4 regions of the Streptomyces sp. NBC_01003 genome follow, and region 1 is predicted to be linked to each of the others. Evidence: riboswitches for the same ligand, from Rfam matches in the RefSeq annotation. Region 1 holds a riboswitch; each other region holds the start of a gene.
What was found. Region 1 has a riboswitch for cobalamin ahead of OG698_RS00090 (hypothetical protein). Riboswitches for the same ligand answer to the same signal wherever they lie in the genome.
Positions count from the first base shown of each region.

Region 2: it holds a riboswitch for cobalamin, as region 1 does, so the genes downstream of both, OG698_RS40145 (HoxN/HupN/NixA family nickel/cobalt transporter) here and OG698_RS00090 (hypothetical protein) in region 1, are expected to answer to the same signal.
Region 3: it holds a riboswitch for cobalamin, as region 1 does, so the genes downstream of both, metE (5-methyltetrahydropteroyltriglutamate--homocysteine S-methyltransferase) here and OG698_RS00090 (hypothetical protein) in region 1, are expected to answer to the same signal.
Region 4: it holds a riboswitch for cobalamin, as region 1 does, so the genes downstream of both, OG698_RS34405 (cobalamin biosynthesis protein) here and OG698_RS00090 (hypothetical protein) in region 1, are expected to answer to the same signal.

Region 1 is NZ_CP108707.1:20,263-22,454, reverse strand. It holds gene OG698_RS00095 (NAD(P)-binding domain-containing protein) at 1-925, shown strand, start outside; gene OG698_RS00090 (hypothetical protein) at 1,182-1,466, opposite strand; cobalamin riboswitch at 1,642-1,784, opposite strand; gene OG698_RS00085 (recombinase family protein) at 1,762-2,192, opposite strand, start outside.
Region 2 is NZ_CP108707.1:8,772,498-8,774,689, forward strand. It holds gene OG698_RS40145 (HoxN/HupN/NixA family nickel/cobalt transporter) at 1-1,064, opposite strand, end outside; cobalamin riboswitch at 1,093-1,318, opposite strand; gene OG698_RS40150 (ArsR/SmtB family transcription factor) at 1,408-1,770, shown strand; gene OG698_RS40155 (inorganic diphosphatase) at 1,806-2,192, opposite strand, start outside.
Region 3 is NZ_CP108707.1:1,423,042-1,425,233, reverse strand. It holds gene metE (5-methyltetrahydropteroyltriglutamate--homocysteine S-methyltransferase) at 1-1,147, opposite strand, end outside; cobalamin riboswitch at 1,334-1,488, opposite strand; cobalamin riboswitch at 1,641-1,839, shown strand.
Region 4 is NZ_CP108707.1:7,546,845-7,549,036, reverse strand. It holds gene OG698_RS34415 (anion permease) at 1-549, shown strand, start outside; gene OG698_RS34410 (hypothetical protein) at 565-786, shown strand; cobalamin riboswitch at 896-1,037, shown strand; gene OG698_RS34405 (cobalamin biosynthesis protein) at 1,150-2,091, shown strand; gene OG698_RS34400 (cobyric acid synthase) at 2,088-2,192, shown strand, end outside.

The DNA of each region.
Region 1 (2,192 bases):
GCGCCTCTTCGCCCGCGCCGTCATCGACGCGTCGGGCACCTGGTCCACCCCCAGCCCGCTCGGCGGCGACGGCCTGCCCGCCCTCGGCGAGAAGGCGGCCACAGACCGCATCTCCTACCGCGTCCCCGACCTCAAGGACCCAGCCGTACGGGCCCGTTACGCGGGTAAGCGCACCGCCGTCATCGGCTCCGGCGCCTCCGCCTTCACAGCGCTCGCCTACCTGGCCGAGCTGGCCAAGGACGAGTCCGGCACCCACGCCACGTGGATTCTGCGCCGCGGCATCTCCGGGGCGACCTTCGGCGGCGGGGACGCCGACCAGCTCCCCGCCCGCGGCGCCCTGGGCCTCGCGGCCAAGGCCGCGGTCGACAACGGGTACGCCGACGCCGTCACCGGCTTCCGCACCACCGCGATCGAGAGGACCGACAACGACCGGGTGGCGCTGGTCGCAGAGGACGGCCGCCGTCTCGATGAGGTCGACGAGGTCATCGCCCTGACCGGCTTCCGCCCCGACCTCACCTTCCTCAACGAGCTGCGTCTCGGCCTCGACGAGCGCCTCCAGGCCCCCACCGAGCTGGCCCCGCTCATCGACCCCAACGTCCACTCCTGCGGCACCGTCTACCCGCACGGCGTCAACGAGCTCTCCCACCCCGAGAAGGACGTCTACCTGGTCGGCATGAAGTCCTACGGCCGCGCTCCCACCTTCCTCGCCATGACCGGCTACGAGCAGGTCCGCTCCATCACCGCAGCCCTCGCCGGCGACCAGGACGCCGCCGAGCGCGTCGAGCTGACCCTGCCGGAGACCGGGGTGTGCGGGGGAGCCGGCCTGTTCGACGAGCCCGAGGCCGAACAGGGCGGCGGGTGCTGCGCCGCCCCGACCACACTGCAGATCGGTACCAGCGCACCGTCCGCGTCAGGCGGTTGCTGACCGCCGATGTACCCACCGGCCGGTACGAACCGGTCGCACTCCACATCGGTCCCGGCGAGCCAAGACCGGTAAGCCTCCGACGCGCACGACGAAGGCCCCGTCTTTTCTGGCGGGGCCTTCGTCGTCGGGCACCCGGGGCCGGACTCAGTGCGTCGGGCCGCCGCGCGAGAAGGCGGGCACTGTTACCCGAAGACGACGTCGCGGAGGTCAGGTCCGGCATCCACACGGCACTGTGACGCCCAATCAGTGTCACTGATTAAGGCGACGCGGAAGGGTCGACGCCCTGGTGACCAGAGCTGGAAGCGGGACTCGACGATGTCGAGGGGACTCCGCTCAGCCCCGGTTCGGGCAGCTGAACCTCGGAGTGGTCGCCCCCGAGGATGAGCACCAGCGCCGTCAGTACCGAGGTGCCGCAGACGATGGCCCCGACAATGTCGCCCTTGCCGAGCGGCCCCTGGCGAGTGTGCTTGTAGACGAAGTACCCCACGACGCACGCCACCATCATGAGGGCGCCGCCGACGGCGTCGATGTGCACAGTCAAGGTCAGTCTCCCGCTCGCGGGCCGCGTGACGGCCCTGAATGAGAAGACCGCGGGCGCGATCTCCACACCTTCGGCGGGATGCGTGGGGTCTGACAGCAAGAATGCCCAACTCGATGAGTTGGGCATCGGGTCCTGCTGGGAGTGTCCCGGTGCCCTGCCGAAGGACCCGACGAGTCGCCGGGGTCTTCGGGCAGGCAGGTCCTCGGACTTACGTGGGGCGCGGAGGCGCTTCACGTACACCGTTGCGGGACAGTTCCGGAATTGCACCGGATTCCCCTGCTGCTTGGCATCGATTCTACTTGACGCGTCGCTCTGCCGACGGAAGTTGTCCCGGTCGAGCGTTCGGTACGAGCGAGTCCCGCCCTGCCGCCAGCTCAGGTACGTACTTGTAGAGCGTCGTCCGGGAGACGCCCAGCAGCTTGGCGATCGACGTGATGGTGTTATCCGGGTCTGTCAGCAACCCGCGAGCGTGGCGGATCTGCTCCTCCGTCATGGCGGGCGGTCGACCAGTCCGTTCGCCACGTGCTCGCGCGGCCGCAAGGCCCTCGTGGGTGCCCTGCACGATCAGTTCTCGGATGAACTCCGCAAGGGCGGCGAACACGTGGAAGACCAGGCGCCCGCCGGGCGTGGTTGTGTCGAGGGACTCGTGCAGCGACTGGAAGCCGATCCCGCGCTTGCGGAGTCCGGCCACAATGGAGATCAGATCTTGGATCGAACGACCCAAGC
Region 2 (2,192 bases), 8.8 Mb from region 1:
TTCGCGAGCCGCCAGTACCCGATGGCCGCCGCCCAGACGACGACGAACAGGCCCACGATGATGAACCCGACGTTGTCCAGGTCGAGCCCCGCTATCCAGCCGGTCACCGAGTCCCGCAGGTCGAGCTTGTCGTGCAGGACGCCCACGAGCTCGATGGTGCCGATCAGGAACGCGACGGCGATCGAAAGGCCGGTGATGGCCAGGTTGTAGAACACCTTGCGCACCGGGTTCGAGAACGCCCACTGGTACGCGAAGTTCATGAACGTCCCGTCCAGGGTGTCGAACAGGCTCATACCGGCGGCGAACAGGAGCGGCAGGCACAGGATCGCGTACCAGGGCAGTCCGGCCGCCGCGCCGCTGCCCGCCATCACCATCAGCGTGACCTCGGTCGCCGTGTCGAAGCCGAGGCCGAAGAGGAAGCCGAGCGGGTACATCTGGCCCGGGCGGGTGATGGACTTGGTGAACCGGCCGAGGATCCGGTTCATGAACCCCCGTGAATCCAGGTGCTGTTCGAGCTCCGCCTCGTCGTACGAGCCCGCGCGCATCGCCCGGAACACCCGCAGGATCCCCACCAGGGCGACGAGGTTGAGCGCCGCGATGAGGTACAGGAAGGACCCGGAGATGGTGGTGCCCATGACGCCGAGCGTCTGATGGGTGGCGGACCCCTCGTTCATGATCCGCCCGGCGAGCTGGGTGCCGCCGGCGATCAGCGCGGCGAGCACGACCACGACGCTGGAGTGGCCGAGCGCGAACCAGAACCCCACCGACACCGGGCGCTTGCCGTCGGCCATCAACTTGCGGGTGGTGTTGTCGATCGCGGCGATGTGGTCCGCGTCGAACGCGTGCCGCATCCCCAGGGTGTACGCGGTGACGCCGAGGCCGATGCCGAAGGCCTTCGACCCCACCTCGTAGTGCTCCGGCACGACGAGAAGGAACAGCACGCCGAACGCGACGACATGGAGTGCGGCGATCACCGCGAGGAGCCCGGCGGTGCGGACGGTGTCCTCGCGCCGCCAGTGGAACGCGTCGCGTCCGGTCGCCGGGGACTTTACGGGCAGGGCCATGCGGTCACGCTCCAACACCTCGTGGAATCACTTCGTGAGATGCCGTGGCCGGTCTCCTGGCTGACGGGTGTCCGCGTCCGCCCCTGCCTTCCCAGCTGCGCGCGGCAGCCAGTGGCGTACTGGGGGCGAGGCGTCCCGAGTCGTCTCGTTGCCGAGGGACCCGGGGCCCGATCACAGTGGCGAGGGCCGCTTCGGTCTGAGTCCTTTGAGGGACCGTCACCGAATTCCCGAGCACCACGGCCCGCCCACAGTAGAGGCCGGTCCGCGACGCCTGCAAGGCTGCACAGCTGCGTAGGTGTGCGCGGGTATTCAAGATCACATCGGTGGCTGCGAGGATGGGGCCATGCATCTCGTCCCTGCCGAGCGCGCCGACCGCCGCACGATCGACGGCCACCGGGTCTGCGAAGCCATCGCCGCCATCGGTGAGCCAGGACATGTCCGCGCCTGGGCCGACCGGTTCTCGCTGCTCGCCGATCCCCGCCGCCTCGCGCTGCTCCTCGCGCTGTACCGGGCGGGGCCGCTGGCCGTGTCGGATCTCGCCGTCGCGACGGGCATGAACGACCCGGCGGTCTCGCAGGCGCTGCGGCTGCTGCGCGCGGCCGGAGTGGTCGAGGGGGAGAAGGAGGGCAGGATCGTGCGTTACCGCGTCGTCGACGCGGCGACCGCGGACCTTCTCAAGCACTGCGCGACGGACGGCGCGCACTGACACGTGCGCGCCGTCGTGGCCGGCTGCTCTGTCCTTCAGTCGCGTCGGCCGTTGGCCCGGCGGCGCGCGGCGGCGATCTCCGCGTAGGTGAGGTCGCGCCCCTCCCAGTGCGAGCCCTCGGCGGACTTGCCGGGCTCCAGGTCCTTGTAGACCTCGAAGAAGTGCGTGATCTCCAGGCGGTCGAACTCGGGGATGTCCTCGATGTCCTGCACGGAGGTGTGGCGCGGATCGTGCGCGGGCACGCACAGGACCTTCTCGTCCATGCCCTTCTCGTCCCGCATCACGAACATGCCGATCGCGCGGCACTCGACGGTGCAGCCGGGGAACGTCGGATCGCTGACCAGGACGAGCGCGTCGAGCGGATCGCCGTCGCGCCCGAGCGTGCCCTCGATGTATCCGTAGTCCGCGGGGTACTGGGTGGA
Region 3 (2,192 bases), 1.4 Mb from region 1:
AGATCGTGTGGGTGCCCAGCGTCAGGCCGCGTGCGAGGGTGGCGATCTCGGCGGTCTTCTGGCGCGCGAAGGCGAGCCAGCGCAGGATCTGCGGCTCGATGTCGCGCTCCAGCGCCGCGTCGACGGGGACGTGCAGGAGTGAGCAGGACGCGGCCACGTCGACCCGGTCGGCCAGGCCGAGCAGGGTGCCGAGGGTGGCCAGCGACTTCTCCAGGTCGTCGACCCAGATGTTGCGGCCGTTGACGACGCCCGCTACCAGGCGCTTGCCGGGCAGTCCGCCGACGGCGGCAAGGGCGTCCAGGTTGGCGGCGGCAGCCTCGGTGAAGTCGAGGGCGAGCCCCTCGACCGGCGCCCCGGCCAGGACGGGCAGGGCGTCGCCGAGCCGGTCGAAGTACGAGGCGACCAGCATCTTGGGCCGGTCGGTGAGGGCGCCGAGGTCGCGGTAGGCGCGCCCGGCGGCGTTCAGTTCGGCCGGCGTGCGGTCCTGGACGAGGGCGGGCTCGTCGAGCTGCACCCACTCGGCGCCCGCCTCGCGCAGGTCGGCGAGGACTTCGGCGTAGACCGGCAACAGACGGTCGAGCAGGGTCAGCGGCTCGAAGTCGGCGGCGACCCCGGGCGCGGGCTTGGCGAGCAGCAGATAGGTGACCGGGCCGACGAGCACGGGCCGGGCCGGCAGACCGAGGGCGAGGGCCTCCTTGAGCTCGGCGACCTGCTTCGTGGAGTCGGCCGTGAACGCCAGTTCTGGGCCCAACTCCGGTACGAGGTAGTGGTAGTTGGTGTCGAACCACTTCGTCATCTCCAGCGGCGCCACGTCCTGCGTGCCCCGCGCCATGGCGAAGTAGCCGTCCAGCGCGTCGGCCTCGACGGCCGGGCGGTGCCGCTCGGGGATGGCGCCGACCATGACGGTGGCGTCCAGGACGTGGTCGTAGAACGAGAAGTCACCGGTGGGGACTTCGCCGATGCCCGCGTCGGCGAGTTCGTGCCAGTTCGCGCGGCGCAGGCCGGCGGCGGTGGTGCGGAGGGCGTCGGCGCCGACGTGGCCCTTCCAGTAGCCCTCGATGGCCTTCTTGAGTTCGCGGGCAGGGCCCTGGCGGGGATAGCCGTACACGGTGGCCCGTGCTGCCGCGGCTGCGGACTTGGTGGTCATGGAGATCTCCTTCGCGAGATGAATCCCTGAGATCCCGGAGACGGGACGAGAGCGCGAAGGGTGACACGGACCGGACGGCGCGGTCGCGTACGGCAGGGCACGCGCGCCCGTTCGGTGTGTACGCCGACCCGCCCACGAGGTCACCGGGACATCCGCGTGCGAATGGTTCACGCGCGGGCAACGGGCAGGTCTTCGGACTCGCGGGCACGTCCACCCGATGCCGGGCGGACACCTACTGGCCGTCGCTTCCCAGCCCGATCCATCGGGCCAGTGCGTGTGACGGCGGTCGTTCCAGCTCACCGCTGCGGGGCAGTCCCGGATTCCCACCGGGTTCCCTCTTACGACGCTCCCGCCTGGCGGACGGGGCGAACCAGCTGCACCGGTCACCCTACGCACGCGGGACGTTCCTTCGCGAGCCCGCCCCGCACCGCGGCCACCCTCCGAGAAGGGGCCGCCGTCTGATTTCGGGCGGCGTGGTAGCTTTCCAAGGCCAGTCGAACTCATGCCCGTCTGCCCCGCATTGCGGGATCTTGGACAGGTATGTGTCAGGGAATCCGGTGCGAATCCGGAGCTGACGCGCAGCGGTGAGGGTGACGGGCGGGGCATCGGCCACTGGACCGCACGCGGTCCGGGAAGGCGCACCGTCCGCGTGACCCCGAGTCCGAAGACCTGCTGGCAGCCTTCGCGGGCTCCGGTCGGGGCGGCGGGGGAGACCGTGCGACCGGGCTCCGCGCATGAGCCCTCGACATCGAGGAAGTCCCCGTGCTCTTCGCGCGCTCCGCCACACGCCGCCGCATACCCAGAGCCGCCCTCGGTCTCGCAGAGATGCTCGTGCTGGCCGCGCGCGGCAGCAGCGGATCCGAGCGCACCCCGGCAGCGCACAAGAGCGCCGCGGCTATCCGGTCGTACTCGACAACTGCGGGGCGCGGGTCGAGGTGAAAGCGGCCCCCGAGCGCGCCGTTTCCCTCGACCAGGGTTCGACCAGATCATGCTGGCCCTCGGCCTCGGCGACCGCATGGCCGGCACCGGGACCTGGACGGACCCT
Region 4 (2,192 bases), 7.5 Mb from region 1:
ATGGGCAAGGGCCTCACGGACCTCGCGCCGCAGCAGGGCTTCGCCGCCCAGACCAGCGCCGCGACCGCGATCCTCGCCTCCTCGCACATCGGCTTCTCGCTCTCCACGACGCAGGTCTGCTCCGGCGCCGTCATGGGCTCGGGCCTCGGCCGCAAGGGCGGCGTCGTCCGCTGGTCGACCGCGACCCGCATGTTCATCGCCTGGGGCCTGACCCTGCCGGCCGCCGGTCTGGTCGGCGCGGGCGCCGAGTTCCTCACCAAGCAGGGCTCGTGGGGCGTCGCCGTCACCGCGCTGCTCCTGATCGCCGGCGCGGGCACCATCTGGGCGCTGTCCCGGCGCAACTCGGTCGACCACACGAACGTCACGGACGACGACATCGACGGCGTCGACGTCCCGGACGAGCCCGCAGGCGTCGTGACCACCGCGATCGCGGCCGTCACCCCGCCGCCCGCCGGCACGGTCACGGCCCTGGACACCGACGTGAAGACCACCATCCCCGCCTCGCCCGCCCCGCCCTCGGCGGAGCCCGCGCGCCCGGCCACGGTCTAAGGAAGCAGCAGCGCTATGCACATCGACTGGGCAGCACTCGGCTCCGTGTTCGGAGTCAGCCTCGTGATCACGGTGGCCCTCGTGGGCCTGTTCACCCTCGGCATCGTCGGCCTCACCAAGCGGGAGTCGGCGGCGGCCCAGGGCAACTCGGCGGCGCTGGCCGTCTCCGGCGCGTACGCCTGCTTCGCCCTGTGCGCGGCGGCCGTCGGGTACGGGATCTTCCTGATCGTCGCCTGACCGGAGGTAACCGGCAGGAGTGCGGGGTGCGGGACGCGAAGGCGTCCCGCACCCCGCTTCGTGTGGGCCTCAGCACACTCTCCCTTCGCAGGTCAACGGCAAGTTGACGGGCGTTCGCGGGGCGTGGTGGACTTCCGGGGCCATCTACGGCAGCAGGAGAGGAAGCCGGTGCGAATCCGGCGCGGTCCCGCCACTGTCACCGGGGAGTGATCCCCGTGAGCCAGGAACTCTCGCCGCCGGTCTCTTCCAACCAGGGCGTGGACACCCTGAGTGAGGACATATCGCCATGCGCGGCTGCCAGTTGCGGGTGCTCCCGCCGAGAACGAGTACAAGGGTTCCCCTCGCCGTAGCGGCGGGCTGACCGTGCGGGCCGAGCGCGTCTTCGCGTACGGCAGCGCCGCCGGACTCCTCGGCGACCTCCTGATCGGCGATCCGCGCCGCGGGCATCCGGTCGCCGCGTTCGGGCGGGCCGCGGGCGCCGTCGAGCGCGTGCTGTGGCGTGACCACCGCGGGTGGGGCGCCGTGCACACCGCCGTGTGCGCCGGGGGCGCCGCCGTCGCCGGTGGCCTCGCCGCGCGCGCCGTGCGCCGCTCCCCCGCCGCTTCCATCGTGCTGACCGCCGCCGCCACTTGGGCGGTCGTCGGCGGTACGTCGCTGGGGCGCGAGGCGCGCGCCATCGGGGGCGCGCTGGCCGCCGGTGACGTGGACGCGGCGCGCGAGCGGCTGCCGCATCTGTGCGGGCGTGACCCGCAGGCCCTGGACGCGGACGGGATCGCGCGGGCCGTCGTCGAATCCGTCGCCGAGAACACCTCCGACGCCGTCGTGGGCGCGCTCGTGTGGGGCGCCGTCGCCGGCGTCCCCGGGCTCGTCGCGTTCCGCGCCGTGAACACGCTGGACGCCATGGTCGGGCACAAGTCGGCCAGGTACCGCCGCTACGGCTGGGCCTCCGCGCGCCTCGACGACGTGGCGGGCTGGCCGGGAGCGCGGCTCACCGGCGTGCTCGCCGCCGTCGCGGGCGGCCGTCCGCGCGGCGCGCTCACGGCGTGGCGCGAGGACGCGCGGCTGCACCCGAGCCCCAACGCCGGTGTCGTCGAGGCCTCGTTCGCGGGGGCGCTCGGGGTGCGGCTCGGCGGGACTCTGTCGTACGGCGGGCGGGTCGAGCACCGGCCCGTACTGAACGCGTCGGGCCGGGCCGTGGAGACCGCCGACGTCGAGCGGGCGGCGCGGCTCTCGCGGCGCGTGAGCTGGCTGGCCCTCGGCGTGTGTGTCGCCGGGCGGGCACTGTTGCGGAGGGGGAAGTCGTGAGTGGTGGCGGACTGCTGGTGGCAGGGACCACGTCCGATGCCGGGAAGAGCGTCGTCACCGCGGGGATCTGCCGGTGGCTGGTGCGGCAGGGGGTGAAGGTC